DNA from 2 places in the Castellaniella daejeonensis genome. Region 1 is predicted to be linked to the other one. Evidence: predicted binding sites of a transcription regulator. Region 1 holds the regulator's gene; the other holds the start of a gene.
The links. The regulator FliA, encoded in region 1, starts transcription of late flagellar genes. The targets are predictions, from matches to a motif close to CTAAAGTTTNNNNNNNNNNNGCCGNTA.
Positions count from the first base shown of each region.

Region 2: a site for FliA is predicted at 1,499-1,525, ahead of ABD022_RS07140 (flagellin N-terminal helical domain-containing protein). Genes of this name have one in related genera too.

Region 1 covers NZ_BAAAFN010000007.1:1,346-12,400, forward strand. The annotation lists gene ABD022_RS04295 (DMT family transporter) at 1-41, shown strand, start outside; gene ABD022_RS04300 (PIG-L family deacetylase) at 151-1,113, shown strand; gene trmD (tRNA (guanosine(37)-N1)-methyltransferase TrmD) at 1,118-1,915, opposite strand; gene rimM (ribosome maturation factor RimM) at 1,990-2,613, opposite strand; gene rpsP (30S ribosomal protein S16) at 2,636-2,896, opposite strand; gene ABD022_RS04320 (sulfurtransferase TusA family protein) at 3,006-3,251, opposite strand; gene alaS (alanine--tRNA ligase) at 3,248-5,872, opposite strand; gene ABD022_RS04330 (hemerythrin domain-containing protein) at 6,043-6,453, opposite strand; gene ABD022_RS04335 (RNA polymerase sigma factor FliA) at 6,562-7,314, opposite strand; gene ABD022_RS04340 (flagellar protein FlaG) at 7,649-8,002, shown strand; gene fliD (flagellar filament capping protein FliD) at 8,090-9,469, shown strand; gene fliS (flagellar export chaperone FliS) at 9,476-9,907, shown strand; gene ABD022_RS04355 (flagellar protein FliT) at 9,922-10,257, shown strand; gene fliK (flagellar hook-length control protein FliK) at 10,283-11,055, shown strand, end outside.
Region 2 covers NZ_BAAAFN010000011.1:19-17,387, forward strand. The annotation lists partial or broken gene ABD022_RS07135 (transposase) at 137-373, opposite strand; gene ABD022_RS07140 (flagellin N-terminal helical domain-containing protein) at 527-1,417, opposite strand; partial or broken gene ABD022_RS07145 (IS3 family transposase) at 1,680-1,870, opposite strand; gene ABD022_RS07150 (hypothetical protein) at 1,887-2,255, opposite strand; gene ABD022_RS07155 (DUF1153 domain-containing protein) at 2,252-2,566, opposite strand; gene ABD022_RS07160 (NAD(P)-dependent alcohol dehydrogenase) at 2,738-3,838, shown strand; gene ABD022_RS07165 (YchJ family protein) at 3,825-4,238, opposite strand; gene ABD022_RS07170 (ABC transporter permease) at 4,265-4,948, opposite strand; gene ABD022_RS07175 (ABC transporter permease) at 4,945-5,661, opposite strand; gene ABD022_RS07180 (transporter substrate-binding domain-containing protein) at 5,762-6,580, opposite strand; gene ABD022_RS07185 (TrkH family potassium uptake protein) at 6,700-8,064, opposite strand; gene ABD022_RS07190 (potassium channel family protein) at 8,083-8,739, opposite strand; gene ABD022_RS07195 (alkene reductase) at 8,906-9,904, shown strand; gene ABD022_RS07200 (GatB/YqeY domain-containing protein) at 9,911-10,366, opposite strand; gene ABD022_RS07205 (NRDE family protein) at 10,433-11,212, opposite strand; gene ABD022_RS07210 (methyl-accepting chemotaxis protein) at 11,395-12,999, shown strand; gene ABD022_RS07215 (flagellar protein FlhE) at 12,996-13,448, shown strand; gene fabA (3-hydroxyacyl-[acyl-carrier-protein] dehydratase FabA) at 13,521-14,033, shown strand; gene fabB (beta-ketoacyl-ACP synthase I) at 14,045-15,262, shown strand; gene ABD022_RS07230 (CynX/NimT family MFS transporter) at 15,370-16,653, opposite strand; gene ABD022_RS07235 (MFS transporter) at 16,650-17,369, opposite strand, start outside.

The sequences.
Region 1 (11,055 bases):
TGTCCTGCATCGTGATCCTGGCCTATTCCAGGCGGCGCTGACACCGCCGGCGACATGGCTTCCTACGCAACAACTCCCCGAACCATGATCTTCCCTCCATCGGCGTCCGGACCGCTCTTTCGCCGCCCGATCCGCCGGTCCCGCCCGCCCGTGAATTTCCTGGCCGCACTGGCTCTCGTCCTGCCCATGGCCGCCGGAGCGGTTCTGCCGGCGCCCCGGCAGGCTGCCCCCAAGACCGCCGCGCCGGCCGTGCCCCAGGCCGCCGCAGACTGCACGGCAGGCAAGGTACTGAGCTTCGTCGCACACCCCGACGACGACCTGCTGTTCATGAATCCCGATCAGGATGACGCCATCCGTCAGGGGCGCTGCGTACACACTGTCTATCTGACGGCCGGGGACCGGGGCAAGGGGCTGGACTATACCCTGGCGCGCGAGCGCGGCATCAAGGCCGCCTATGCCGACATGGCCGGCACTGCCGACGCCTGGAACACCGATGGCCTGGCGGTCGGTGCACACATACTGGTGCGCCATACCCTGCGCGCCAATCCGCGCATCCAGCTCATCATGCTGCGCCTGCCCGATCCCTGGCTGGGCACCGGCTGGGGCAGTCTCACTCCCCTGAGCCGGCTCGAATCCGTGCCCCACGCCCGCGTACGGTCATATGCTCCCTACCCCGATATCTACACGCGCGGCGAACTGGTCCACCTGCTGGCCGATCTGATCCGTCAGGAACGCCCCCAGGACGTCCGCCTGATGGATCCTTCGATCACCATTCCCTACCGGTCGCTGTGCTGGCGCTGCGCCGGGCACGACCACCCGGACCATATCGCCGGTGCCCGGCTGGTGGAAGCCGCCATGGCGTTTGCCCCGGGGCCGTATTCCCGCACCGCCTATCTGAACTATCCCAGCCAGGAACTGCAGGCCAACCTGAATGCGGAACAGACAGCGCGCAAAACCGCCATTTACCTGCGCTATGCGCAAGACGACCCGCTATCCTGCCCGCCCGGCACCGATTGCTCGGCGCCCACGGGCCCCGAAGCAGCCTGGGTATCCAGGCAATACTATGCCCGCCCCGGGAGCCGGACACTGCAGGCGCTGGGGGCACGACCCTAGCCAGCTACCCCTTGCCGCCTGGCTTCGAATCCCGGCCAGCCTGTTCCAGCACACGCTCGTCGCTGCCGTCCAGGCGGCCTGCCGCCCGCGCACGTTCGATCAACTCGGGCCGGCGCGCTGCCGTCAACGCCAGGGACTGCTCACGCCGCCAGGCCGCGATGCGGGCATGGTGGCCGGACAACAGAGGCTCGGGAACCGGGTCGCCCCGCCAGACCTCGGGCCGCGTGTAATGGGGACTGTCCAGCAAACCGTCCAGGGCGGGATTGAAGGAATCCTGCACGGCGGATTCGGCATCGTGCAACACGCCGGGCAGCAGCCGCACCACACTGTCCATCAGGACCATGGCCCCCAGCTCGCCGCCCGACAGCACGAAATCCCCCAGCGAGACTTCCTCGTCGACGCAGCGATCGATGAAACGCTGGTCGATCCCCTCGTAGCGGCCGCAGATCAGGATGGCGCCCGTGCCGTCCGCCCAACGCCGGGCGCCGGCCTGGTCATGGGTCCGGCCGGCCGGCGACAACAACACGACGGGCGCGGGCGCTTCCGGGGTGTCGGCGCCTGCCTGCAGGCGGGCGGCACGCGCCGCCTCGACTGCCTGGGACAGCGGTTCGGCCAGCATCACCATGCCCGGTCCCCCGCCATAAGGCCGGTCATCCACCGTCCGGTGCACATCGGTCGTGAAATCCCGGGGATTCCAGGTCACCAGGGACCAGATGCCGCGTGCATGCGCGCGGCCGCTGACGCCCTGGTCGCGCACGGCAGCGAACATCTCGGGAAACAGCGTGATCAGGTCAAATCGCATGGCACGGGCCGAAAGGACGGGAACGAAAGGCAAGGCGCCGCCCAGGCGGGCTGGTGCATCCGGGATGCGGATATTCAGAAATCGGCCGGCCAGTCGCTGTCGATGCGGCGGGCCTGGAGATCGACATGCTGCACGTGTGCCGCCACGAAAGGCACCAGCACGTGACGCGGCCGGCCGCGGGCATCGGTCTGCGGGCGAAAGACACCGTCGGCATCCGGCGCTCCCAGAGCCACCTGCAGCACGGCATGGGCGCCATTGTCCAGCACCTGGTCGACGCGTCCCAGCAGGCGGGGACCGTCATCTCCAACGCCGTGAAAATCGCAGCCGATCAGGTCGACCCAATAGTATTCGTCTTCGCCTGTCGAGGGAAACGCCGCCCTGGGAACCCAGACGGTGTATCCGCGCAACAGCTCAGCCGCGTCACGGTCGGCAATCCCGTCGACCTGGGCGACCAGGAACTGCCCCCCCTGGCGGCGGCAGGTGCGGATGTTCATACCTTCCGGACGCGACGAAGCGCCCGTTCCCAGGGCGGGATCGGGCGCCTTGAACCACCAGACCGGAGCGCCCTGCAGGGCATCCGCCTGGGGAGAATAAGGCTGGATCTTCAGCCAGCCGCGCACGCCATGGGCCGAGACCACCCGGCCGACCTCGACCAGGTTGTCCGGCAGCGCAGCGCCCGGGGAAGCGGTATCGGCCATTGCCGGCACGACGGGACCGCAATCAGGCGGCGGACGCAACCTTGGCGGAATATTCCTTGACCAGGCGAGCAGCCGTATCGGACAGCTGGGCGCCATTGTCCACCCAGTACTGGACGCGATCCAGGGCCAGGCGCAGATTTTCCTGACCTTCACCGGCGACGGGGTTGTAGAAACCCACGCGTTCGATGAAACGGCCATCGCGGCGATTACGCGAATCGGCAGCAACGACATTGTAGAAGGGACGCTTCTTCGAGCCGCCGCGGGCCAGACGAATCACAACCATTGATAATCCTTTGAAAATGCTGTGAAAAACGCAAAATTTTAGCATCAGACAGACAGTATCCGCAATGGATGCGGGGAAACGGCCTGCAAATGCCGGGAAAAACAACACATCAGCGGCGCTGGACGTAATGCACCTGGACCGCGTCCTCGCGCATCCGCTGGGCCAGCAGCGCATTGCCCGTCTGCTGACAGAACGCCTGGAAATCCCGGCCCGCATGCGGATCGGTGGTCAGGACGGCCAGCACCTGACCGCTTTCCATGTGGGCCAGAGCCTTTTTGGTGCGCAGGATCGGCAGGGGGCAATTCAGCCCCCTGGCGTCGACCTCCTGGTCAGCATGCGGCCATTCCGCCGTCATGCCGTCTCCAGCCGTGCAGCCAGCCAGGACTGCACTCCGGCCAGGGCGCCATCCAGCGCACCTACATCGGAACCGCCGCCCATGGCCATATCGGGACGGCCGCCGCCCTTGCCGCCCACCTGGGCAGCGACTGAACCGACCAGGTCGCCGGCCTTGATCCGCGCCGTCAGTTCGGGACTGACGCCGGCCACCAGGCTGATCTTGTCATCCGCGACGGCAGCCAGCAGGATCACCGCGCCGGGCAGCTTCGACTTGAGCTGGTCGACCATGCCGCGCAGCGCCTTGGGATCGACACCCGCCAGCCGGGCAGCCAGCAGCTTCACCCCGGCAACGTCCACGGCCTGGCCGGCCAGATCGGAGCCCGCAGCCGCGGCCAGCTTGTCTTGCAGGCGTTCGAGTTCACGCTCGACCTGGCGCGTCTGCTGCTGCAGCGCCTGGATGCGTTCCGGCACCTCCGCGGGCTGGGTCTTGAGCAAGCCGGCCGCCCGGTCCAGCGTATCGCATGTCCGCTGGACCCAGGCCAGGGCATTGCGCCCGGTGATGGCCTCCACCCGGCGGATGCCGGCGGCCACGCCGCCCTCGGAGACAATCTTGAACAGGCCGATGTCGCCCGTGCGCGCCACGTGGGTGCCGCCGCACAATTCGCGCGAAAACCCGATATCCAGCACCCGCACCACGTCGCCGTACTTCTCGCCGAACAAGGCCATCGCCCCGCCGGCCACGGCCTCGTCGTAAGCCATGTGCTGGGCCTGCACCGCCTGGTTGGACAGGATTTCATCATTGACGATGGCTTCGACCCGGGCGATCTGCTCGGCCGTCATCGGCGCATCGTGGGCGAAGTCGAAGCGGGTCTTGTCCGGATCGACCAGCGAGCCTCGCTGCTGGACGTGTTCGCCAAGCACCTGGCGCAAGGCCTTGTGCATCAGATGTGTCGCGGAATGGTTGCGCATCGTGTCGGCGCGGCGCTGCGCATCGACTTGCGTGCGCACCGTGTCGCCCACGGCCAGCGCCCCCTGTTCCAGGATGCCGTGATGGCCGAATACATCGGCCTGAATCTTCTGGGTGTCTGCCACCTGGAAGCGGGCCGACGCGCCCGCCAGCAGGCCTGTATCGCCCACCTGGCCGCCGGACTCGGCGTAGAACGGGGTCGCATCCAGCACCACAACGGCCTGCTGGCCCTGCGAGATCGAGGACACGGAGACCCCATCGACGTACAGTGCCGTCACGGTGGCCTGGCCTTCCAGGTGATCGTAGCCGTCGAAGCGCGTTGCCACGCCGTCATAGCTGAGGTCGGCCGCCGCCTTGAACTTGCCGGCGGCGCGCGCCTGCTCGCGCTGGTGCGCCATGGCCTGCTCGAAGCCGTCCAGGTCGACAGGAATGGAACGCTCGCGGCAGATGTCGGCCGTCAGGTCGACCGGAAAACCGTAGGTATCGTACAGAGTGAACAGCGTCTGGCCGTCTAGCGCCTGCCCTGCCGGCAGGGCCGCCAGGGCGGATTCCAGGATGCGCATGCCGTTTTCCAGGGTTTCGCCGAAGCGTTCTTCTTCCTGGCGCAGCACCTGCTCGACCCGGTTCTGCTGCGCGGCCAGTTCGGGATAGGCTGCGCCCATCTGCTCGACCAGATCGGCCACCAGCCTGTGGAAGAACAGGCCTTTCTGGCCGAGTTTGTGGCCGTGGCGCAGCGCGCGCCGGATGATGCGGCGCAGCACGTAGCCGCGTCCTTCGTTGCCGGGAATCACTCCGTCGACCACCAGGAACCCGCAGGCGCGGATATGGTCGGCGATGACCTTCAGGGAATTGTCGGCCAGATCGGTGCAGCCGGTCTCGCGCGCGGCAGCGCGGATCAGGTTCTGGAACAGGTCGATCTCGTAATTGGAATGGACGTGCTGCAGCACGGCGGCAATGCGCTCCAGGCCCATGCCGGTGTCCACGCAGGGCTTGGGAAGCGGGTGCATCGTGCCCTGCGCGTCGCGCTCGAACTGCATGAACACCAGATTCCAGATCTCGATGTAGCGGTCGCCGTCTTCCTCGGGCGATCCCGGAGGGCCGCCCCAGATTTCGGGGCCGTGGTCGTAGAAGATTTCGGAACAGGGGCCGCAGGGGCCGGTATCGGCCATCTGCCAGAAATTATCAGAGGCATAGCGCGCACCCTTGTTGTCGCCGATGCGGATGATGCGCTCGCGAGGTACGCCGATTTCCTGCGCCCAGATGTCGTAGGCCTCGTCGTCTTCCTGGTAGACCGTGACCCACAGCTTTTCCTTGGGCAGGCCGTAGACTTCGGTCAGCAGGGTCCAGGCATAGGTGATGGCATCGCGCTTGAAATAATCGCCGAAGCTGAAGTTGCCCAGCATTTCGAAGAACGTATGGTGCCGGGCGGTATAGCCGACGTTTTCCAGGTCGTTGTGCTTGCCCCCCGCGCGCACGCAGCGCTGTGCGGTCGTTGCCCGGCGGTAGGGCCGGGTGTCCTTGCCGGTGAAGACGTCCTTGAACTGGACCATGCCGGCGTTGGTGAAGAGCAGCGTCGGGTCATTGCCCGGCACCAGCGGCGAAGAAGGCACGATCTGGTGCCCTTTCGACTCGAAAAAGGACAGGAATTTCTGACGGATCTCGGAGGTTTTCATTCGTTTGGCCGCTGGGGGAAACTAGCCGGCCATTATATTCGTTTTGATACCACGAACCGCGCTTCATCGCGGAAACACCCGGCCGGGCCGGCGCACCCGTACATCGCCGGGCGGCACGGGCGGCGTCATTCCCCGCCCGCGCGCAACCGCCCTGCTTCCGGCAACGCCGCCTACAACGCCTCGATGGCCGGATAGAACTCGCGGTTTTCGCGCAGCATCCGGTCATGCACGTTTCTCAGTATCGTATTGGCTTCGGCGCGGAAATCTTCCGGGCTGCGGGTCAATTGCGTGGCATTGCCCCACCGGCGGGCAAAATTGATGAAGGCGCTTGCGATGCCCTTCATGTCATTCTGGTAGGCGACGCTCATGCGCGCCATGCGGTCATCGCCGCTTTGCTCCAGCGAGGGATACAGGATCCGGTCCTCGATGGCCAGATGCTGGGTGACGACCTGGGCCAGGGCCTTCAGTTCGTGGGCGATGTCCACGGCATGGTCAGCGATCCCCTGGTGGGACAACCGGCGCAGCAAGCTGATGCCGCTGAGAATTTCGACGTGCTGGTGCTTGAAACGATCGATGTTCATGATGAGGTTCCCTCGCCATTGTGAATCCGGCAGCCTGTGCCGTATAAGATATATATTAAATGAATCTTATTGCGCACGCAAGGCACACGCGGCCCGAGAGGACTGCCCTTATAGGAGATGCTCGTAGTCGTCGGTATCCTCGTCGGGTTCCCAGGAATGGCTGGCCAGCCAGGCACGGATGCGCGCCACGGCCTGCGATCGCAGCTGGGACACGCGGCCTTCGGTGATTTCCAGCACGGCAGCGATTTCCTTCTGGTTCAGGTCCTGCTCGAACTGCAGCGACAGCAGCAGCTGTTCGCGCTCCGGAAGATTGCGGATCGCCTCGATCAGCACCGATCGAAGGCTCTCGCGCATCAGCCAATCCAGCGGATTGCCGCCACCGCCTTCCGTCGTGGTGTCCAGCGCACCTTCGCCGCCACGGTCTTCCCGATGCTGCGCCAGGTCTTCGTACATCAGGATCTGAACCCCATGGGCCTCTTCGAGCAATGCCTGGTAGTCGGCCAGGTTCAGGCCCATTTCTTCGGCGATCTCGGCCTCGGTCGCCGGACGCAGCAGACGGTGACGCAACGTCCGGATGGCGTCTTCGATGCTGCGCGCCTTGGCGCGCACGCTGCGCGGCAGCCAATCCTGGCTGCGCAATTCGTCCAGCATGGCGCCGCGGATGCGGGTGACCGCATAGGTCTCGAATTGCGCGTCCGCCTGCTGCTGGTAACGCCGCACGGCATCCAGCAACCCCATCATGCCCGCCTGCATCAGGTCGTCGAGTTCGACGCTGGCCGGCAGCTTGCCGATCAGCGCCAGGGCCTGCCGGCGCACGAGCGGCGCATGACGGGCAATCAGCTGGTCCTCGGAAAGAGGCATCGCACAATCCGTGAAACACATCATAAAATGCAAGTATGCATCATGAACGCCCCGGATGTTCCCCAAAGCAACACGGCTTTCCACCGGGAATTTCCCCTGCTGGCCACACGAGGCCTCCTTCGCAACATCGCCCATGAAGGCTTTGTGGGGATTGCGCCTAAAGCTTTTCCTGATTCTGCCGTTATGCCAGAGTGAGAACCCAGGAAGCGTCCGATCCCGAGCGACATGTCCCGGACACTTTCTGCAACAGAACAAGCACACCTGGACAGGAGCACGCATGATTCACCCCATTGGAAACCAACTGGCCTCTTCTAGCCTGGGTCTGGCGGCTCCCATGTCCGAGCGTCAGCAGGCCCAGCCCGACCCAGCCGTCCAGGTGGCGCCTGTCGAGGATACGCAATCCGGCCGCTTCGACAAGCAGGCCGACCAGCGCGCGCTCGGACTGCGCCAGCCGATCGAACCGCCACAGTCTTCCCTGGAAAAGGCCCTCGAGTCCGTCAACAACAGCCTGAAAGCCTGGTCCACCGGCATCCGCTTCGACATGGACGAAGACGCTCAGCGCCTGGTCGTCTCGATCGTGGACAGCGCCTCCGGCGAAGTTCTGCGCACGATCCCGTCCGAGGCCGTCCTCCGGGTCGCCAAAATGATCGTCCAGCTGCAGGGCTCCGGAGTGGACACCAAGGCCTGATCGCCGAATCTGAAACGAAATCTCACCCCATACATCGCCTTTGCCGCCGCCGAACCGGGGCATAATGGCTGAACGGAGAATCACACCATGGCATCAGTCTCTTCCCTCGGCTTGTCCGGTCTGCCCCTGTCCGACCTGCTCGACAAGCTGCAAACCAACGAAAGCCAGGTTCTGAACACCATCAAGAGCCGGCAGACCGCGGCGGAAGCCAAGCTCTCCGCATACAGCAAGCTGAAGGACGCGGTCGCGTCCCTCCAGAAGGCCGCCCAGGCCGTCGGCAAGACCGACACCTTCGGGGCGCTCGCCGTGAAATCCGGCTCGGATGCCTTTTCCGCGACGGCCACCAGTGCGGCCATCCCGGGCCAGTACGCCATCCAGGTCGACCAGCTTGCCTCGGCCCAGACCCTGGTCTATGCCGGCCGGGCGGACCGCACCACCGACATCGGCACCGGCGGCACCCTGAAGATCACCATCGACGGCACCGAAAAGTCCATCGACCTGAGCGACAAGGGCACATCCCTGGACAAGCTCGTGGCCGCCATCAACGCCGACAAGGACATCGGGGTCAATGCCACCATCGTCAACGACGGCACACCCGGCAGCCAGTACCGCCTGCTGCTGACCAGCCGCGAAACCGGCGAACAGAAATCGGTCACCAACATCACGGTGGATGGCAATGCCGACCTCGAAGCCTTCCTGGGCTACAGCGGGGGCGGCTCCACGGCGGGCGTCACGGTCCAGGACGCCACCAACGCCGAGCTCACCATCAACGGCATCGCGGTCACCAGCCAGAGCAACACCATCGAGAACGTGATCGATGGCGTCAAGCTGACGCTGAACCAGACCACGACCAGCGCCGCCAGCCTGACCCTGAGCCGCGACGACGGCGCCGCCAAGAAGGCTGTCGGGGACTTCGTCAAGGCCTACAACGATCTCCTGGGCACCATCAAGACGCTGACCGCCTACAACGTCGATGCCCAGACTTCGTCGGCCCTGACCGGCGATTCGGTCGCGCGCTCGGTCCAGACACGCATGCGCGACGCCCTGTCCGGGTCATTCGATCCATCCAGCAATCTCAATCTGTCGAAGATCGGCATCACGACCGACCCCAAGACTGGCGAACTGAAGATCGACGACGCGAAGTTGTCCAAGGCTCTGTCCGAGAACCTCGACGGCGTCAAGTCCCTGTTCACCAGCGGCACCGGCATCGGTTCCCGGGTGGATACTGCGGCAAACGCCTTCACCAAGGCCGACGGGATCTTCAGCACCACCACCGAAGGCCTGAACAAGACCATCACCGACATCAAGAAGCAATACGATGCGACTTCCGACCGCATCGATCAGCGCATGGAGACCTACCGCGCCCAGTTCACACAACTGGACGCCATGGTCAGCCAGATGAACTCCCTCAGCAGCTACCTGTCGCAGCAGCTCAGCGCGCTCAACGGCAGCAAGAACAGCAAATAACCGGCCATGACCTACGCGCCCCGTTCCCGCTCAGCCCGCGCCACCGGCACCTATGCCAATATCGGACTCGAGACCGAAGTTCTCAGCGCTTCGCCCGAGCGCCTGATCTCGCTGCTGTTCAGGGGCGCGCTGACGGCCATCGCCCAGGCCCGCCACCATATGCACAACGGCAACATCCAGGAACGCGGCAAGGCCCTGTCCAAGGCCATCGACATCGTGGACTCCGGCCTGAAGGCGGGCGTGGATACAGAACGCGGCGGCGAAGTCGCCCGCCTGCTGATCTCGTCCTACGAACTCATCATCCGCGACCTGATGCTCGCCAATCTGCGCAGCGATGAAGCCAAACTCGATACGGCCGAGAAGATGCTGACCGACCTGGCCGGTGCCTGGCACACGGCCGTCGATCCCCAATTCGGCGATCCGCCCCCCAGCCACTGACCGGAATCCCGCCATTGAGCACGCCGCACGCCTCCATCCTCGAGCGCTACCAGGAAATCGCCGACTTGTCCGGCCAGATGCTGAACAAGGCCCAGACTCAGGAATGGGACGAACTGGTGGAGCTCGGTGCCCGCTATCAGGAAGCAGTCGAGCGCCTGAAGGCGCTGGACCCGCTGGACGACGACCAGAAAACCGCCAGGCGGGAATTGCTGACCCGCATCCTGGACGACGATGCCCGAATCCGCCAATTGATCGCACCCGAGCTCGAACGCCTGAGCCACCTGCTGGGCACATTCAAACGCCAGCGCACCGTCCTGCAAGCGTACTACAGCACGGTGCGCCCGCACTAGGCATCCGCCCAGGAATCACCCCGCCATGAGCATCGGTGCCCCTTCAAACCTTGGCACGCTACTGATCCAGCGCCTGGATGCCGTGCTGGGCACCACGCTGGGCCAGCAGGCCAATCTCGTTTCGGGAGCCGGCCCGCAGGCCGTCCCCCAGCCCGGCAATACCGAAAATCCCAACGCGCCGCAGAACCCCACCCAGCGCCATCCCCGGGAAACAGTAGACAGGGCCACCCAGCAGGGACGCCAGCAGACCGCCGTCGGCAAGGCCGTGCGGGACATGAAGCTGGACAACCTGCTCGGGCGCAGCACGACCTTCAACGGCACCACCCAATCCGCACCGACCACGCTCGGCTATGCCGCCCGCATCATCCTCGCCCTGTTGAACCAGTACCCCCAGGAAGGTCAGGCCGTGCGCGGACAATCACCATTGCTGCCCGAGGCCGGCGCAGGCCCGAAGACAGGCGGCAGCGCCCCCGGCCTGCCCGGCGGCACGAGCGCAGGCGCGCCCTTTCCCGGAACCCAATCCACCCCGGCCGGCAGCATCAACCAGACCTGGGCCCAGCTTGCGACCACCCTGGGGCAACCAGGCGCACTGCCCGCCCGCTTTGCCCACGCGCTGTCGCAATCCGTACGAACGAGCGGCCTGTTCTACGAATCTCATCTCGCCCAGCTGTCCACGGGCAAAGGCACGGTCCAGGAACTGCGGCAAGAGCCGCAGGGGCGCATCCCGCCGCAACCCGTACCTGCGGCCCAGGGGGCGGCCCAACAGACCGCACCGGCTGCCGTCGCACCCACTGCAAG
Region 2 (17,369 bases), on a different contig from region 1:
GAACCTGTTTTACTTTAACCAAACAGCCTCCGCGATCCCCGGTGTGATTCAGTCCATCGTTTGATCTCGTCTTCCATCTTCGTACTCATGGTGATTTCCTAAATTATCACCTGAGCAGGTTTTTACTGGGTCATTACAGTTCGGCCTTGAGCTTCTCCTCGACGTACATCTTGCGCAGTCGGGCATTCTCCGCCTCCAGCTCCTTCATCCGCGACATCACCGGCACATCCATGCGGCCGTATTTGGCGCGCCACTTGTAGAACGTCGCGGAGCTGATGCCCAGCTCACGGCACATCTCTGGCACCGTGATGCCGACCTCCACCCGTTTGATCGCGTCCAGGATTTGACTGTCTGTGAATCGTGACTTCTTCAAGCTGTAGAACTCCTCAATGAGGAATCTGACCGCACCGCTTTAATGAGGGGATTACCAACAAGCCATCGTATCAAACAAAAAAGCCACTGGCTTGCGCCAGTGGCTTTTCGTATGCCCGAGACAGTCGAGGCAGCCTCGAACCCACTGTGCGAATTAACGCAGCAGGGACAGCATGGTCTGCGGAACCTGGTTGGCTTGCGCTAGCACGGCGGTACCGGCCTGCTGCAGAATCTGTGCCCGTGTCATGTTAGACACTTCCACCGCGTAGTCGGCGTCTTCAATACGCGAGCGCGAAGCCGACAGATTGGTTATGGTGTTGTTCAGATTGGCGACCGTAGATTCCAAGCGATTCTGGATCACACCCAATTCGCTACGGGCCTTATCGACATTTTCCAACATTTTGTCGACGGTGTTGATGGTCTTCTGAGCATTCTCCACTGCACCAGATCCGGTGCCAGTGACAGTGATAGCAGAAGAAGCATTAAAGCCGGCACCGCTAGCAGCAGAGCCAGTAGTAGTGACACCGTCCAGAAGACCGCCCGAAGTTACGGTAGCATTAAAGGTCTTAATATTGATGACGTCATTGGCAGTCGTATTGGCCCCGACCTGGATCGACAGAGTCCCAGATGCGCTCAGCAACTTGGTTTCATTGAACTTCGCCCCATTGGCAACACGATCAATTTCCGACAGGCGCGCAGCGATTTCATCCTGAATCGATTGGCGGTCGGACGTACCATTCACATCGTTGGCAGCCTGAACAGCCAGTTCGCGAATACGCTGCAAATTATTGTTGATTTCGTTCAGGTTGCCTTCAGCGGTCTGAGCCAGAGAGATACCGTCGTTGGCATTGCGAGCAGCCTGGGTCATGCCTCGCACTTGGGCGGTCATACGGTTGGCAATGGCCTGTCCAGCCGCATCGTCCTTGGCGCTGTTAATGCGCAGGCCCGAGGACAGACGTTGGATCGCAGAACCCAGGGCGGACTGAGACTTGTTCAGATTATTCTGAGAGACCAGAGAGAGGTAGTTAGTATTGATAACAGCCATGAGAGACTCCTAAGTTGTTCGGCGGAGATCCGCCCGTGTTGCCCAGGATGACAAACTGAGTGACCTCCTGTTCTGCCCCGTTAACGGAAGGGGACAAAGGAACTTTAGGGCTGTAATCAAGTTTTTTATGTCGACTCGTCCTGGGTTTCGTAGCGTCTTTGCAGTTGAAGCAGTAGCGAGCGTAAGTCGCAAGGTGAGCTTGGCCTGTCGGTCGAACTGCAAATGATGGGCTTGCCCCGTCCCGCCGGACAGGTTGGTTAACCTAAGAAATCGCCGCCTCGAACTGCATGGGGCTGACGTACCCAGCGTTGAGTGCTGGCGTCGTGAGTTGTAGAACCGCTCGATGTAGTCGAACACATCGGCGCGACATTCATCTCTGGATCTGTGGATGCGTCGGCTCAGCCGTTCGGTTTTCAGCGTGGAGAAGAAGCTCTCCATGGGTGTAATGACCCAGCGGAACCTGCGCAGGTCAGGCGGCTAATGCGAAGGCCTCGGCCGGAGTTTTCATGTTCAGTGCCGTGGCCACCGAAGGGAGCGCCTGAATCCGTGGCCTGAAGCCCACGGCGCGCTTTTTGACCTGCCAGCCCTTGAGCTGGAAGATGCGCTGCACTGTGTTCTTGTTGAACCCCAACAGGTGAGCCACCGTCCGGTAGCCAAAGGAGGGCGATTCTTCAATCATAGCCTTGATGGGTTCGGCAAACTGCGGGTCAACCTTGGGCGCGGATTTGGTCGGCTTGTAGTACACCGTGCGCCGGGGGATACCGAACCACTGGCACAGCTTGGAGATCGAGACGGTAAAGCCTTCTTCCTTCAGTCCCTGGCGGATCGTCTCGATCATTTCTCGTCCTCGCTCAACAGGGACTGCAATTTTTTTCTTGCGCGTAGCTCCAGCATCGCCTCGCCGTAGGCCTCTTGCAAGTCCTTGATCTGGCGTTCGTATTGTTCTTTGACGTCCAGCGGATTGGCTCTCAGCGCGTTTTCCATGCCCCGCTTGGCGTCATCGACCCATTTCTCCACTTCGGAGGGTGATAGGTCGTAGGTGCGGCTGGCCTCGGACACCGTGGTTTTGCCCTGAATGATGTCCAGCACCAGCGCGCTTTTGCGCTTGGCCGTCCATCGTTTGATCTCGTCTTCCATCTTCGTACTCATGGTGATTTCCTGAATTATCACCTGAGCAGGTTTTTACTGGGTCATTACATCCACGCAAAAAGGATTCCCATGACCTGGCGCAAACACCAGCCCTTGGCCAACCGATACGATGAAACCATCGCCTGCGGGCCGGCAAGCCATTGACCCGCATCTCATCCAAGGAGAACGCCGATGGTTGCCACCATGAAAGCCGCCGTATTCGTCGAACCCGGCCGTATCGAACTGACCGACAAGCCCATTCCCGATGTCGGTCCCAACGATGCGTTGGTCCGCATCACCACGACCACGATCTGCGGCACCGACATCCACATCCTCAAGGGCGAATATCCGGTCGCCCCAGGCCTCACGGTCGGCCACGAGCCCGTGGGCGTCATCGAAAAGCTCGGCAGCGCAGTCACCGGCTACCAGGAAGGGCAGCGTGTGATCGCCGGGGCAATCTGTCCGAACTTCGGCTCCTACGCCGCCCAGGATGGCGTGCCATCGCAGGACGGCAGCTACCTGATCCCTTCGGGACGCTGCGGCTGCCATGGCTACAAGGCCACCGCCGGATGGCGTTTCGGCAATTTGATCGACGGCACCCAGGCGGAATACGTGCTGGTGCCGGACGCGCAGGCCAATCTCGCGCCGATTCCGGACGGCCTGACCGATGAGCAGGTGCTGATGTGCCCGGACATCATGTCCACAGGCTTCAAGGGGGCGGAAAACGCCCACATCCGCCTGGGTGACACGGTGGTCGTCTTTGCACAAGGCCCCATCGGCCTGTGCGCAACCGCCGGGGCTCGCTTGCTGGGAGCGACCACCATCATCGCGGTGGACGGCAATGCGCACCGCCTGGGTATTTCGCGCAGGCTGGGGGCCGATATCTCCCTGGATTTCAATACCTGCGACGTGGTCGACGAAGTGATGCGGCTCACGGGCGGGCGCGGCGCCGATTCGGCCATCGAGGCGCTCGGCACGCAGACCACGTTCGAGCAGGCTCTGCGCTGCCTCAAACCGGGCGGGACCTTGTCCAGCCTGGGGGTGTATTCCCAGGACCTGAGGATTCCGCTCGATGCCTTCGCCGCCGGCCTGGGCGACCATCGCATCAATACGGCCTTGTGCCCCGGCGGCAAGGAACGCATGCGCCGCCTGATGAATGTGATTGCAGCCGAGCGCCTGGACCTGGGCGTGCTGGTCACCCACCACTACAAGCTGGACGACATCGTTGCGGCCTACGATCTGTTTGCCCACCAGCGCGACGGCGTGCTGAAGATCGCCATCAAGCCGGTCTGACTGGCTCCTGCCCATCCACGTACACCCAGATCCCGTCCAGCCGCGTGAAGCGGCTGGTCTCGTGGATCCGGGTGGCGCGCCCGTGGACGCGCACCCGCGCGATGAATTCCACGATTTCGGTGTCGGCGTCCAGGCGGACATGGCGGCGCACTTCCAGTCCCAGCCAGCGCGTGCCCGGTTCGTTGGGGTCCAGGGTGGCGGGACGTGTGTCGGGGTGCCAGGTCTGCAGCAGGTAGTCCAGTTCATCCAGCACGTAGGCGCTGTAGCGTGAGCGCATCAGGGCTTGGGCGTCGGGCGCCCGCAGGCGCAGGGGGCCGTGATGCCAGCGGCCGCAGCAGTCGGCGTAGGCGGCCGGAAGGCCGCAGGGGCAGGCGGCGGGGAGGGTGGGGGCGCGTTTCATCGTGGCGGGATGGCGGGTCGCGGCTTCTATTCCCCCGACCGGATCCCCAGCCCGCGCTCCACCAGCCAGGCGCAGCCCAGCAAGGTCACGTTGATGGCCAGGTACAGGATGCCGGCGATGATGAAGGTCTCGACGATCAGGTAGCTCTGGCTCATCAGGCGCCGGGCGAAGCCGGTCAGTTCCATGACGGCGATGGTGGAGGCCAGGCTGGTGCCCTTGATGGCCAGCACCAGTTCGTTGCTGTAGGCCGGGAAGGCCTGGCGGATGGCCAGGGGAAAGCGGATGCGGCGGAAGATCTGCAGGCGGCTCATGCCGCAGGACGCGGCGGCGTCCAGCTGGCCGGCCGGCACGGATTGCAGTCCGCCGCGGATCGCTTCGCTCATGTAGGCGCCGCTGTTCAGGGCGATGGCCAGGATGGCGCAGCGCGCGCCGTCGGAAAACAGCCACCACAGGGCGGGCTGGTCGCGCACGGATTCCAGGGTGCCGATGCCGTAGTACAGCAGGAACAGCTGGATCAGCAGCGGCGTGCCGCGAAAAACGGTGCTGTAGGCAAAGGCGGTGCCCGACACCAGCGGGTGGCGCGTAGTGCGCATCAGCGCTGCGCCCAGGCCCAGCAGTGAGGCGAACAGGATGGAGAACAGGCCGATGCGCAGGGTGATCCAGAAGCCCTCGATCAGGACGGGTACGGCGTGCTCGAACAGCTCGATCATCGTCCGGCCCCCCGCATGCCACGCCCGAAATGGCGCTCGGCCCAGACGAACAGCCCCTGGCTGCAGGCCCCGATCAGGAAATACAGGATGCCGGCCATCAGGTACAGGATCAGGGGTGCGCGCGTGGCGGCCGAGCCCAGCACCGCGGCGCGCATCAGTTCGACCAGCCCCACCAGGGACACCAGTGCGGTGTCTTTCAGGGCGGCCTGCCAGACGTTGTTGGCACCGGGCAGCGCATACCAGAACAGTTGCGGCAGGGTGATGCGCCGCAGGCACTGGCGGCGGTCCATGCCGATGGCGCGGGCGGCTTCGAGCTGGCCGGGGTCGATGGCCTTGAAGGCGCCGCGAAAGACTTCCACGCTGTAGGACCCTGAAATCAGGGCGATGGCCAGGATGCCGACCAGCATGGGAAAGACAGTGCTCATCAGATCGTCCCATTCCAGCCAGTCGGCCAGGTCGGCGGCGGGCTGCACCGTACCGAAGAACAGCAGGTAGATGATGAGCAGTTCCGGCACGCTGCGCACGATCAGGGTGTACAGGGCGACGAGCGCGCGCGCCGGCCGGCTGGCGCCGGTCTTGGCGGCAGCGCCGGCGATGCCGATCGCCATGCCCAGGCTGATGCCGCACACGCTGATGAAGACGGTCATGGCCGCGCCGCGCAGCAGCATGGCGCCCCAGCCGGCGCTCAGGATGTCGTGCAGGGTCTGGATCATGAAATCAATGGAAAACCCCGAGGCGGCACCGGCGTGCGGTGGCCGGCTGCCCCGGGGAAATGGCGCCGGCGCCCGGAGGCACCGGCGGTGTCGTCAGGCATTACTTCTGGCAGGCGGCGTAGTTGGACAGGTCGACGCCGAACCACTTGACGCTGGAGGACTTGATGGTGCCGTCGGCGATCAGTTCGCACAGCGCCTTGTCGACCTTGGCCTTCAGCTCGGTGTTCTTCTGGTTGATGCCGGCCCCGATGCCCAGGCCCAGGATTTCCGGGTCGGCGCTGCTCTTGACCACGGCGTCGGCCAGGGCGAACTTACCCTTGCCGGTGGTGTCCAGGAACTGGCTTTGCGGGGTAACTTCGGAGAAGGTCGCGTCCAGGCGGCCGGCCGACAGGTCCATTTGCATCTGGTCCTGGGTCTCGTAGGTCTTGAGCTTCAGGTCGGGGGCGTATTTCTGCAGGAAGGCGCCCTGGGTGGTGCCGCTTTGCACGCCCACGGTCTTGCCGGCCAGCCCGGCCATCAGGGCCTTGGAATCGGCGGCCTTCAGCAGGGCGTCGCCCTTGGGCAGCACGAAGGCGGAATCCTCGGTGGCGTAGGGGATGCTGAAGGAGATGACCTTGGCGCGTTCGGCGGTGACGGACATGCCCGAGATCACCAGGTCGAAGCGCTCGGCCTGCAGGGCGGGGATCAGGCTGTCGAAGGCCTGGACCACGAAGCGGCATTTCATGTCGAGCTTCTTGCACAGGGCGTGGCCGACGTCGGCGTCGAAACCGGTGACTTTGCCGCTGGCATCGACCATGCTCCAGGGCGGATAGCCGCCTTCGGTGCCGATTTTCAGGGTGGCGGCCGAGGCCGTGGAGGCCAGGCCTGCGAGGCCGAGGACAGCGCACAGCGCCGCCTGTCGTGCGATGGAAATCACCATGGGCGGGATCCTAATGAAAGGTTGAGACTGAGAAAAAAGTAATAGTAGTACATCGGGCGCCGCGCCGGGGAAGACATGGCCCCGCCCGGGGCCTGCGGGCCGCCTGGATCCGCAGGGTTTCAACCGATCTGAAGCATGGTTTCGGGATATCTCACCCGGCTGCGCCGCTGTGTGCCCAGGCTGTAGACCAGGGTCAGGGGACCCAGGCGCCCGACGAACATCAGCAGCATCAGCACGATCTGGCTGGGCAGGCTCAGGGTGCCGGTCAGGTCGGGGCTGATGCCGGTGGTGCTGAAGGCCGACATGACCTCCATGACCACGGCGATGAAGGGCAGGTTTTCGAACAGGCTGACCAGGAAGATGCCCAGGCACACCAGCAGGCCCGACACCATCATCAGGGCCAGGGCCTTGTGGATGGTTTCGGGAGCGATGGTGCGGTGCATCAACACGACTTCCCTGCGCTGCAGGATGTAGGCCCGGACCACCGCCAGCAGGACGATGAAGGTGGCGAGCTTGATGCCGCTGGCCGTGGACAGCGAGCCGCCGCCGATGAACATCAGCCCTGTGAGCAGGAATCGCGAGCTGTCGTACAGTTGGTCGACGTCCACGCTGGCGAAGCCGGCCGTGCGTGCCGCGACGACCTGGGTCCAGGCGGCCAGGCCCTGGCCGGCGGCCGGCAATGCGCCCAGGGTATGGGGGTTGCGCGCCTCGATCAGCCAGAACAGCGCGAAGCCGGCCAGGTTCAGGACCAGGGTGCCGATCAGCATCAGCCGCGTGTAGTAGGCCAGCGTGGCCCAGCTGCGCTTCTGCTGGATGTCGGCCAGCACGCTGAAGCCCAGCCCCCCCAGGATCACGCAACCGGTGATCACGAAGGTGGTGACCGGGTCTTCGGTGAATTTGACCATGCTGCCCGCAAAGAGCGACAGGCCGGCGTTGTTGAAGGCCGATACGGCGTGGAATCCGGCCAGCAAGAAGGCGTGGCCCAGGCTGTCGTGGCGCCACCACCATAGGGTCAGGATCAGGATGGCGGCGCCTTCGATCGCCAGGGAAAACTTCAGCACCGTCAGCGCCGTCTGCCGGATGCGGGTGACGCTGGTCTGGTTGAAGGCCTCCAGCGCCAGGGCCTGGTATTTCAGGCTGACGCGCTTGCCCAGCGTCAGGGTGGCAATGATGGCAAAGGTCACGAAGCCGATGCCGCCCACCTGCACCAGGGCCAGCAGCACGGCCTGGCCGAAGAAACTCAGGTCGTGGGCGGGGTCGATCAGCATCAGGCCGGTCACGGTGACGGCGGATGTGGCGGTGAACAGCGCCTCGAAGACGCCAAAAGGGTGGCGCTGCGCGATCGGCAGGGACAGCAGCGCGGTCCCGATCAGGATCAGCACGAGAAAGCTGCCGGCCAGGACCGCTGGCGGGCTGGCCTGCAGCTGGCCGGTGCGGCGCACCTGGCGGTAGGCTTGCAGCGGATGGATGTTGAAACGAGCCATGCGTGCGGGGGTGGAGGGTCAGCTCAGTTTCGGAGCGGCGTTCTTCAGTTCGTGCAGCGGGCCGAACAGGATCAGCGTGTCCTTGGTGCGCACCACGAACTGGTCGGTGGGATGCACGGTGGTTTCTCCCTTGCGCTTGACGGCCAGGGCATGGATGGCTCCCGGGGGATCGGTTGTCAGGGCGTCGCCCAGGGTGCGGCCGTCGAGCTGGGCGCTGGCCTCGATCTCGACTACAAAATCGCCGTTGCCCAGCGAGATGTAGTCATTGACCATGGGGTAGCTGAGCACCTGGGCGATGCGGATCCCCATTTCTTCCTCGGGATGGATGATGCGGCTGGCGCCCAGTTTGGCCAGGATCAGGTGGTGCGCGCGTGAGGAGGCCTTGACCCAGAGTTCCTTCACGCCCAGCGATTTCAGGTGCACGGTGCAGACCAGGCTGGCCTGCAGGTCTTCGCCGATCGCGACCAGGACCACGTCGTATTCGCCCAGGCCCAGCTCAGCCAGGGTGTCGCGGTCGGTCACGTCTGCGATGGCCGCGCGAGTCAGGCGATCGGCCATCTGGTCGACCACCCGGCCGTCGGCGTCCACGCCCAGGACCGAATGGCCCAGCCGCATCAGTTCCAGCGAGGTGGCGCTGCCGAAGCGTCCCAGGCCGATGACGGCGAATTGTCCCATGGTGCTCCTTCGTGCAGTTCCGGTTGGCGTCTCGGCCATGGTCAGGAACTGGAAAATCTGGTAAAAACCCTGATGGATTTTTGTGCGAATTTAATATCTGGATGGTGCGTTGCAGCAAATTACGACAGGGAATGCGCTGAACCAGCCCCGCTTTTTCCCGCATGATATGACAAGTTTGTTCGATCCGGTCAGGCTGGGGGAAATCGAGCTGCCCAATCGCATCATCATGGCGCCTGCGTCGGGTGCGTGGCCCGCGCAGCGCCGCGTGCCCGACGACGGCATGCGCGCCTACTATGCGCGGCGGGCAGATGCGGGCCTGATCCTGGCAGGTCCCGCCTCGGTGTCGCCGCTGGGGATCGGTCACCCGGATACGCCGGGTATCTGGAATTCGGCGCAGGCCCAGGGCTGGCGTGCGGTCACGGATGCCGTGCATCGGCGCGGCGGGCGCATCGCCCTGCAGCTGTGGCATGCCGGCCGGGTGTCGGATCCCGAATACTTGTCGGGAGAAATGCCCGTGGCGCCCAGCGCCATTGCTTGCGGCCGGGGGCCGTGCCCGCAGGCCGGGGGGTTCGTCGTGCCGCGCTGCCTCAGGCTCGACGAGATCCGGCGCGTGATTGCGGATTTCGAGCAGGCGGCCCGCCAAGCCTGGCTGGCCGAGTTCGACGGGGTGGAGGTGCATGCCGGAGACGGCTACCTGATCGACCAGTTCCTGCACGATGGTTCCAACGGACGCCAGGACGATTACGGCGGCTCGGTGTGCAAGCGCAGCCGCTTCCTGCTGGAAATCGTCGACGCCTGCATCGGCATCTGGGGAGCAGGGCGCGTCGGGGTGCACCTGTCGCCGCGCGGTGACCGCTACGACATGCGGGATTCGGATCCGGCGTCCCTGTACCTGCATGTGGCGCGCGAACTGGGCCGGCGGCGCATCGCCTTTATCTGTGTGCGCGAACACGAAGGTGCGGATGCGCTGACCCCGCTGATCCGCGATGCCTTCAGCGGCGCGGTGGTGCTGAGCGAGGGTTACGATCCCGATTCCGCGCTGCGCGCCATCCAGGCGGAACGCGGCGAGGCCGTCGCATTCGGCCGGGCATTCGTGCGCACACCCGACCTGGTCCGGCAGATCCGGGACGGCCTGCCCCTGGCGCCGGAGGCGGCCGCCGGCTGAGGCCGGCTATAGCCGGGCGCGGACCTGGGCCGATACCGCGGACATATCGGCGCGGCCGGCCAGAGCCTTTTTCAGCTGCCCCATGACGGCGCCCATGGCGGCGCCGCCCTGCAGGCCTTGCGCGGCGGCCTGGGCAAGGGCCGCATCGATGGCGGCGGCGATTTCCTCGGGCGAGGCCCCCTGGGGCAGGAATTCCTTCAGGATGTCCAGTTCGGCGCGCTCCTGGGCGGCGCTTTCGGCACGGCCGGCGGATTCGAATGCCGCGATGGACTCGCGGCGCTGCTTGACCTGCTTTTCGATGATGGCCAGGATCGCCGCATCGTCGGGTTCGACACGCTCGTCCACTGCTTTCTGCTTGATGGCGGCCTGCAAGAGCCGCAGCGTGCCCAGGCGGGTGCTGTCGTGCGCACGCATGGCGGCTTTGACGGCGTCGGTGATCTGGCTGGCGAGCCCGGTGCTCATGGCGATTTCCTGTAAGGCGTGAAAAGCGGCATTTTAGCGCGCGGCCATGCCGTCGCTGCCCGTTTCCTATGCTTGCGGATCCCGCAGGCGCCAGTCGTGGCGCTCGTCCGGGCGTCCGCCCGCGTCGTAGCCCAGCTCGCTGAAGAATGTCAGGCCATCGGTGCTTCTCGCCAGCACTGTCGAGCAGCGGGTGCCGTAGTCCGGGCTGATGATGAAGGGGCTGCTCAGCAGGCGCTCGCGTTCCGGCGCCAGGCCGGTGTCGGGCAGCAGCGCATCGTCGGCCGGGGTTGTGTCGCGCAACCGTTCGAACACTTGTTCGGGTTCCCGCGACCAGGCGGCCGGCGGCAGGGTGTCCAGCGCGGCGCGCAGCCGCGCGGCCTTGGGCCAGGGCGTATCGAGCAGGTGGTTCGACAGCACGTAGCGTCCGGGCTCCAGGCGGCGAGGCGTGCGCGCGGCATCCCGGTTGCCCAGGTACCAGGCCTGGCGCGCATCGCCGACGATCAGGTTGAAGCCCGCCCAGTCGTCCGCCCGGGCTGCGATGGCTGCGATCCAGGCTTCCGGGGCGCTTGCGCCAAGCAGGAAATCGCTGACCAGCAGGCCGCGCGAAGGCGCGCCGGGCCGCACGGGCCGCCCCGGCTCCCGGTAGTTGGTCAGCAGGGCGTAGCGGCCATCCGCGGTTGCGCCCATCCAGGTGCCGCCGCCTTGCAGGTCGCGTCCGGCAATCAGGTGCGGGGCTTCTGGCCAGGGTCCGGCCGCCCGGGCCGGACGGTCGTGGAATTCGTCCCGGTTGGCGGCGATCAGCAGGGGCCAGCCGGGGGCCCCGAGGGAAAGGTAGGCGATGCACATGGGCGTGGGTCAGACGGACAGGAATCCCTGGATATGGCCTTTTTTCCGCAGCTTGGGCGAAATCCTTCAATCGTATACTGTTTTTGCGACCGCGACGGGATCCGCTGGCGGCCGCCCCCGGGAAGATTCGCGGGCGCAGCTGTGTTGTGGGTCACGATGATAGGTATGGGGGAAAATACATCATGTCACGGTCACTGCAGGCCTGGACGCGTTCGACTGCGTTCAAATTTGCCTTGTTCACTCTGGCGGCGATCGTCGGCATCGTCGTGCTGACGATGTCTCTGCTGTGGATGGAGCGCGGCGCCCTGTTGCAGGAGCGCCAGATCGGCGCGCGCCAGACCGTCGAAACGGCCTACGGGGTGATCGCCTATTACCACCATCAGGCGGAAACCGGTGTCCTGCCCGAAGCCCAGGCGAAACAGCAGGCCATGGATGCCATTCGCGGCATGCGCTATAGCGGCCAGGAATATTTCTGGATCAACGACATGACGCCGCGGATGGTGATGCATCCGATCAAGCCCGAACTCGAAGGCAAGGAACTGGGGGGCATGAAGGATCCCGACGGCCTGCGGCTGTTCGTGGCCTTCGTGGATACGGTCAAGGCCAGCCCGACGCATGACGGCTATGTGTTCTACCTGTGGCCCAAGCCGGGCGTGGAACGGCCCGTGCAAAAGGTCTCCTACGTGAAGGAATTTACGCCCTGGGGCTGGATCCTGGGCTCGGGCGTGTACCTTGACACCGTCGATGCGGTCGTCTGGGGTCAGGCCGGCGGATTTGCCCTGGCGGCGGCCATCCTGGCGCTCATCCTCCTGGTCGTGGGCACGGCCCTGTCGCGCCGGCTGGTGCGGCAGCTGGGAGGCGAGCCCGATGCCGTCATCCGGATTGCCGACCGCATGTCGCAGGGCGACTTGCGCGTGGACATCCCAGTGCGCCCGGGGGACAGGGCCAGCCTGATGCACGCGATGCGGCTCATGCGCGACGGCATTGCCCAGGCGGTGGCCCAGGTTCACCAGGGCACCGAGTGGATCGGCCGGTCCGTGGAGAAGATCGTGCACGGCAACCTGGACCTGTCTTCGCGCACCGAAGAGCAGGCCGCCTCGCTGCAGGAAACTGCCGCCAGCATGGAACAGCTCACCAGCACGGTAAGCCACAATGCCGCCAATGCCCAGCAGGCCAACACGCTTGCGGCGACCGCTTCCGAGGTCGCTTCGCAGGGTGGGCGGACCGTGTCGCAGGTGGTCGAGACCATGAGCGAGGTCAATGCGTCCACGCGCCAGATGTCCGACATCGTCGGCGTCATCGACAGCATTGCCTTCCAGACGAACATCCTGGCCTTGAATGCGGCGGTGGAAGCCGCCCGCGCCGGCGAGCAGGGCAAGGGCTTCGCCGTGGTGGCTTCCGAGGTCCGGGCGCTGGCACAGCGGTCTTCCAACGCCGCCCGGGAAATCCGCGACCTGATCGACGATACCGTGCGCAAGATCCAGTCCGGGGCCGAGCTGGCCGATGGCGCCGGCCAGACCATGACCGAGGTGGTCGTCAGCGTGAAGCGGGTGGCCGACATCATGTCGGAAATCACGCTGGCCAGCCGGGAACAGGCGTCCGGCATCGAGCAGATCAACCAGGCCATCAGCCAGATGGACCAGGTGACCCAGCAGAACGCGGCACTGGTGGTCGAGGCGGGCGCAGCCGCCCAGTCCCTGAACGACCAGATGAATGGCCTGAACCGCGCCGTTGGCGTCTTTCAGCTGAGCGGGCCGGGTGCGGCGCCCGCCTTGCCGCAGGCATGACACATGCAGGCCAGGGATCGCGCGGTGTAGCGGCGGCGATGGCCGCCGCGCTGGCCCTGGCCGCCGGTGCGGTTCAGGCCGGCAACGGCCGGGCCTGGACCCTGGACCGGGTCAGCCAGGGGCTGCAGGCGCAGGGCAGGGCGGTGACGGTGGTTTACGAGCCCGGCCCGCGGGATGCCGCAGTGCCTGCGTCCGCCCGCATCATCCAGGTCTATGCCTCGCGTGACTACGACAGCACGGCCCATGTTTCCACCCGGCTGTGCTGGGGATCCGAGCAGGGCCCGTGCGTGCCGCTGGAAGGCCGCAGCGTCGAGACACATGCCTTCGACGGCCGCGCGGCGCGCGGGCCGCTGCTGCTGGTGCATCGGGTCGAAGGCTGGGGCAGCGACCATCCTCCGGTGTTCGTCCGGGGCACCGTGACGGTGTGGTTCAGCCTCGGGTTATACTAGTCAGCTTACCTGATTTACAGGGTGCCTTGCGCCCGAAATGGCCGCCGAGCCGGGAATCTCTGACGGAAAAACATGCAAAAGAACAGCTATAGCTACGAAGAACTGCTGGCGTGCGGGCGCGGGGAACTTTTTGGTCCCGGCAATGCCCAGCTGCCCCTGCCCCCCATGCTGATGCTCGACCGGATCACGCACATCGACGACAAGGGCGGCGCGCACGACAAGGGCCAGATCGTGGCCGAGCTCGACATCCGTCCCGACCTGTGGTTCTTCGGCTGCCATTTCCAGGGCGATCCGGTCATGCCCGGCTGCCTGGGGCTGGATGCCATGTGGCAGCTGGTCGGTTTCTTCCTGGGCTGCTGCGGCGGCCAGGGACGGGGCCGCGCGCTGGGCGTGGGCGAAGTCAAATTCACCGGCCAGGTCCTGCCCACCGGCAAGCTGGTCCGCTATACCATCGACATGAAGCGCGTCATGATGCGCAAGCTGGTGATGGGGATCGCCGATGCGCGCATGGAAGTCGACGGCCACGAAATCTACGTGGCCCACGACCTGCGCGTGGGTCTGTTCACCCGCACGGACAATTTCTAGGAGGTTCGATCATGCGTCGTGTCGTCGTCACCGGCATGGGTATCGTGTCCAGCCTGGGCAACAACCAGACCGAGGTTCTCGACAGCCTGCGCCATGGGCGCTCCGGCATCACGTTCCAGCCGGAATACGCGGAACAGGGCCTGCGCTCGCATGTGGCGGGTTCGGTGCGCCTGGACGCGCTCGACCGGATCGACCGCAAGCTCGGCCGCTTCATGGCCAACGGCCATGCCTATGCCTGGCTGGCCATGCAGGAAGCCATCGAGGACGCCGGCCTGACGCCGGATCTGGTCTCCAACCCGCGCACCGGTCTGATCGTCGGTGCGGGGGGCGCTTCGCATTCCTCCATCAACGACGGCATCCAGACCCTGCATGAAAAAGGCGTGCGCCGCGTCGGCCCCTACATGGTCACCAAGGCCATGGCCAGCGGCGTGTCGGCGTGCCTGGCCACCGGTGCCCAGATCAAGGGCGTGAACTATTCCATCAGCTCGGCCTGCTCCACCAGCGCGCATTGCATCGGCAATGCGGTCGAGCAGATCCAGCTGGGCAAGCAGGACATCGTCTTCGCCGGCGGCGCCGAAGAAGAGCACTGGTCCCTGTCCTTCATGTTCGATGCCATGGGAGCGCTGTCCACGCGCTACAACGATGCACCCGAACGCGCCTCGCGCACCTATGACGCCGATCGCGACGGTTTCGTCATCTCGGGCGGCGGCGGCATCCTGGTGGTCGAGGAATACGAGCACGCCAAGGCGCGCGGCGCGCGGATCCTGGCCGAGATCGTCGGCTACGGCGCCACGTCCGACGGCTACGACATGGTGGCACCGTCCGGCGAAGGCGCGGCCCGCTGCATGCGCCAGGCGCTGCAGGGTGTGAACACCCGCGTGGACTACATCAACACGCACGGCACCAGCACGCCGGTGGGCGACGTCAAGGAACTCGAGGCCATCCGCGAGGTCTTCGGCGACGACCAGCCCTGGATCGCCTCGACCAAGTCCCTGTCGGGCCACGCGCTGGGCGCGGCGGGCGTGAACGAGGCCGTCTACACCCTGCTGATGATGAAGCACGGCTTCGTTGCGGCATCGGCCAATATCGACACCCTGGATCCGGCGGCCGAAGGCATGAACGTGCTGCGCGAAACCTTGCCGCAGGCCCGCATCGAAACCGCGCTGTCGAACAGTTTCGGCTTTGGCGGCACCAACGCGACCTTGGTGTTCTCGCGCGCGGGGCTCTGATTCCGCCTGCCCTGGGCAGGCTCCTGCACCGCTCTCCGAATGGCCCGCCACGCATTTGCGCGGCGGGCCATTTCCATTTCAGCGATCTGTCGTTTCGGCGTGCCGGCTCAGTCCGCCTGCTTGCCGGGCGCGGCCGGGCCTGTGGCATGGCAGGGGCTGGCGGCGGGATTTCGAGACACCGGGGCCGCGTCCTCCGCCCGGATGGCCGAGGCGCGCACCAGCGCATTGCGGCCCGCGAGCCAGCCGGCCAGGGCTGTGCTCAGGCCGAGCCCGGCCAGCAGTGTGGTCGAGGACCGGAAATTGCCGGCCCAGTCGTGCAGAATCCCGATCAGCAGGGGTGCGCAGGCAGCCAGGATGTAGCCGGTGGTCTGCGACATGCTGGAAAGATGGGCGGCCACGTGCGCATCCCCGGAACGCAGCACGATCAGCATCACGGCCAGGGCGAATAGTCCTCCCTGACCGATGCCCTGTGCCACGGCCAGCGGCCAGATGGCCCAGCGCGGTCCCACGATCATGCCGATGAGGGCGAGGGCGGCCATTGCCGACAGCAGGACGGCGAGACCGCGCTGGTCCCGGCATCGTGCCGCCGCCATGGGCACCAGCAGGCAGGCGGCGACCTGCACCAGGATCGACAGCGAGGTCACCAGGCCGGCTTCGGTGCCGTCCAGGCCGCGGTCGCGCAGCATCGGCGCCATCCAGCCCAGCACGCAATAGGCCAGCGCCGACTGCAGTCCCATGAACAGGGTGACGGCCCAGGCCAGGCCGTCGCGGCGCAGGCCCCGGACCGGCAGGATGTGGCGCCCCGCTGTAGTCCGGCCGGATGTGCGCAGGGCGATCGGGGCCCAGGCCGCCATCGCGGCCACGCCCGGAATGGCCCAGAGCGCCAGGCCGAGATCCCAGCGGCCGCCCAGGGCCTGGGTGACCGGCAGCGTGACGGCGGCCGCCAGGGCCGCACCCCCGACGAGGCTCATGGTGTACAGGCCGGTCATCAGGGCCGCGCGATCGGGAAAATCCCGTTTCACCAGGCTGGGTAGAAGCACATTGCCCAGCGCGATGCCGGCGCCGGCCAGGCCGGTGCCCAGGAACAGGCCCGCGGTGCCCAGGATGCCGCGCAGGGCCGTGCCGGCAGCGATCAGCGCCAGCACCAGCAGCAGGGTGCGCTCGATGCCGGTGCGCTGGGCCAGGCGGGGCGCAAAGGGGGCGAACAGCCCCATGCACAGCACGGGCAGGGTGGTCAGGTAGCCGGCCTGGGCGCCGCTCAGTCCCAACGCCTGGGTCAGTTCGGGCAGCAGGATGGCCGTACTGGGAAAGAGCGGGCGCAGGTTCGCCGCCAGCAGCAACAGGCTGGCCGCCGTCAGCCAGGCGGCTGTGCGGGAAGCGGGGGCCTTCATGCGGAACGGCGCCGCGTATCCGGCAGGAAGAAGGCCGCCAGGCCCAGCAGGGGCAGGAAGGCGCACAGGTGGTAGACGAAGGCGATGCTGGTGGCGTCGGCCAGCCGGCCGAGCGCGGCGGCGCCGATTCCGCCCATGCCGAAGGCCAGGCCGAAGAACAGGCCCGAGACCGTACCGGTCTTGCCGGGCATGAGTTCCTGTGCATAGACGACGATCGCCGGGAAGGCCGAGGCGATCATGAACCCGGCGCAGAACACAAGGATCAGGGTCCAGTGCAGGTTTGCATAGGGCAGGGCCAGCGAGAACGGCGCCGTGCCCAGGATCGAAGCCCAGATGACGCGCTTGCGGCCGATGCGGTCGCCGATGGGGCCGCCCGCCAGCGTTCCGGCAGCCGCGCCTGCCAGGAACACGAACAGGGCATACTGCGCCTGCTGGATGTCCAGGCCGAAGCGGTCGATCAGGAAAAAGGTGAAGTAGCTGTTCAACCCCGCCAGGTAGAAGTATTTGCTGAAGATGAGCAGCAGCAGGATGAACACGGCGCCGCGCACCTGCCGGGCCGAGAGGCCGTTGTCCGTCTTGCGCAGGGACGAGCGACCGCGCACGCCGGTCAGGTTGGCGGCGTACCAGCGGCTGACGCCCAGCAGGATGCAGATGCCGGCCAGCGCGGCCAGCGATACCCAGGCGACGCTGCCCTGGCCGTGCGGCACGATCAGCAG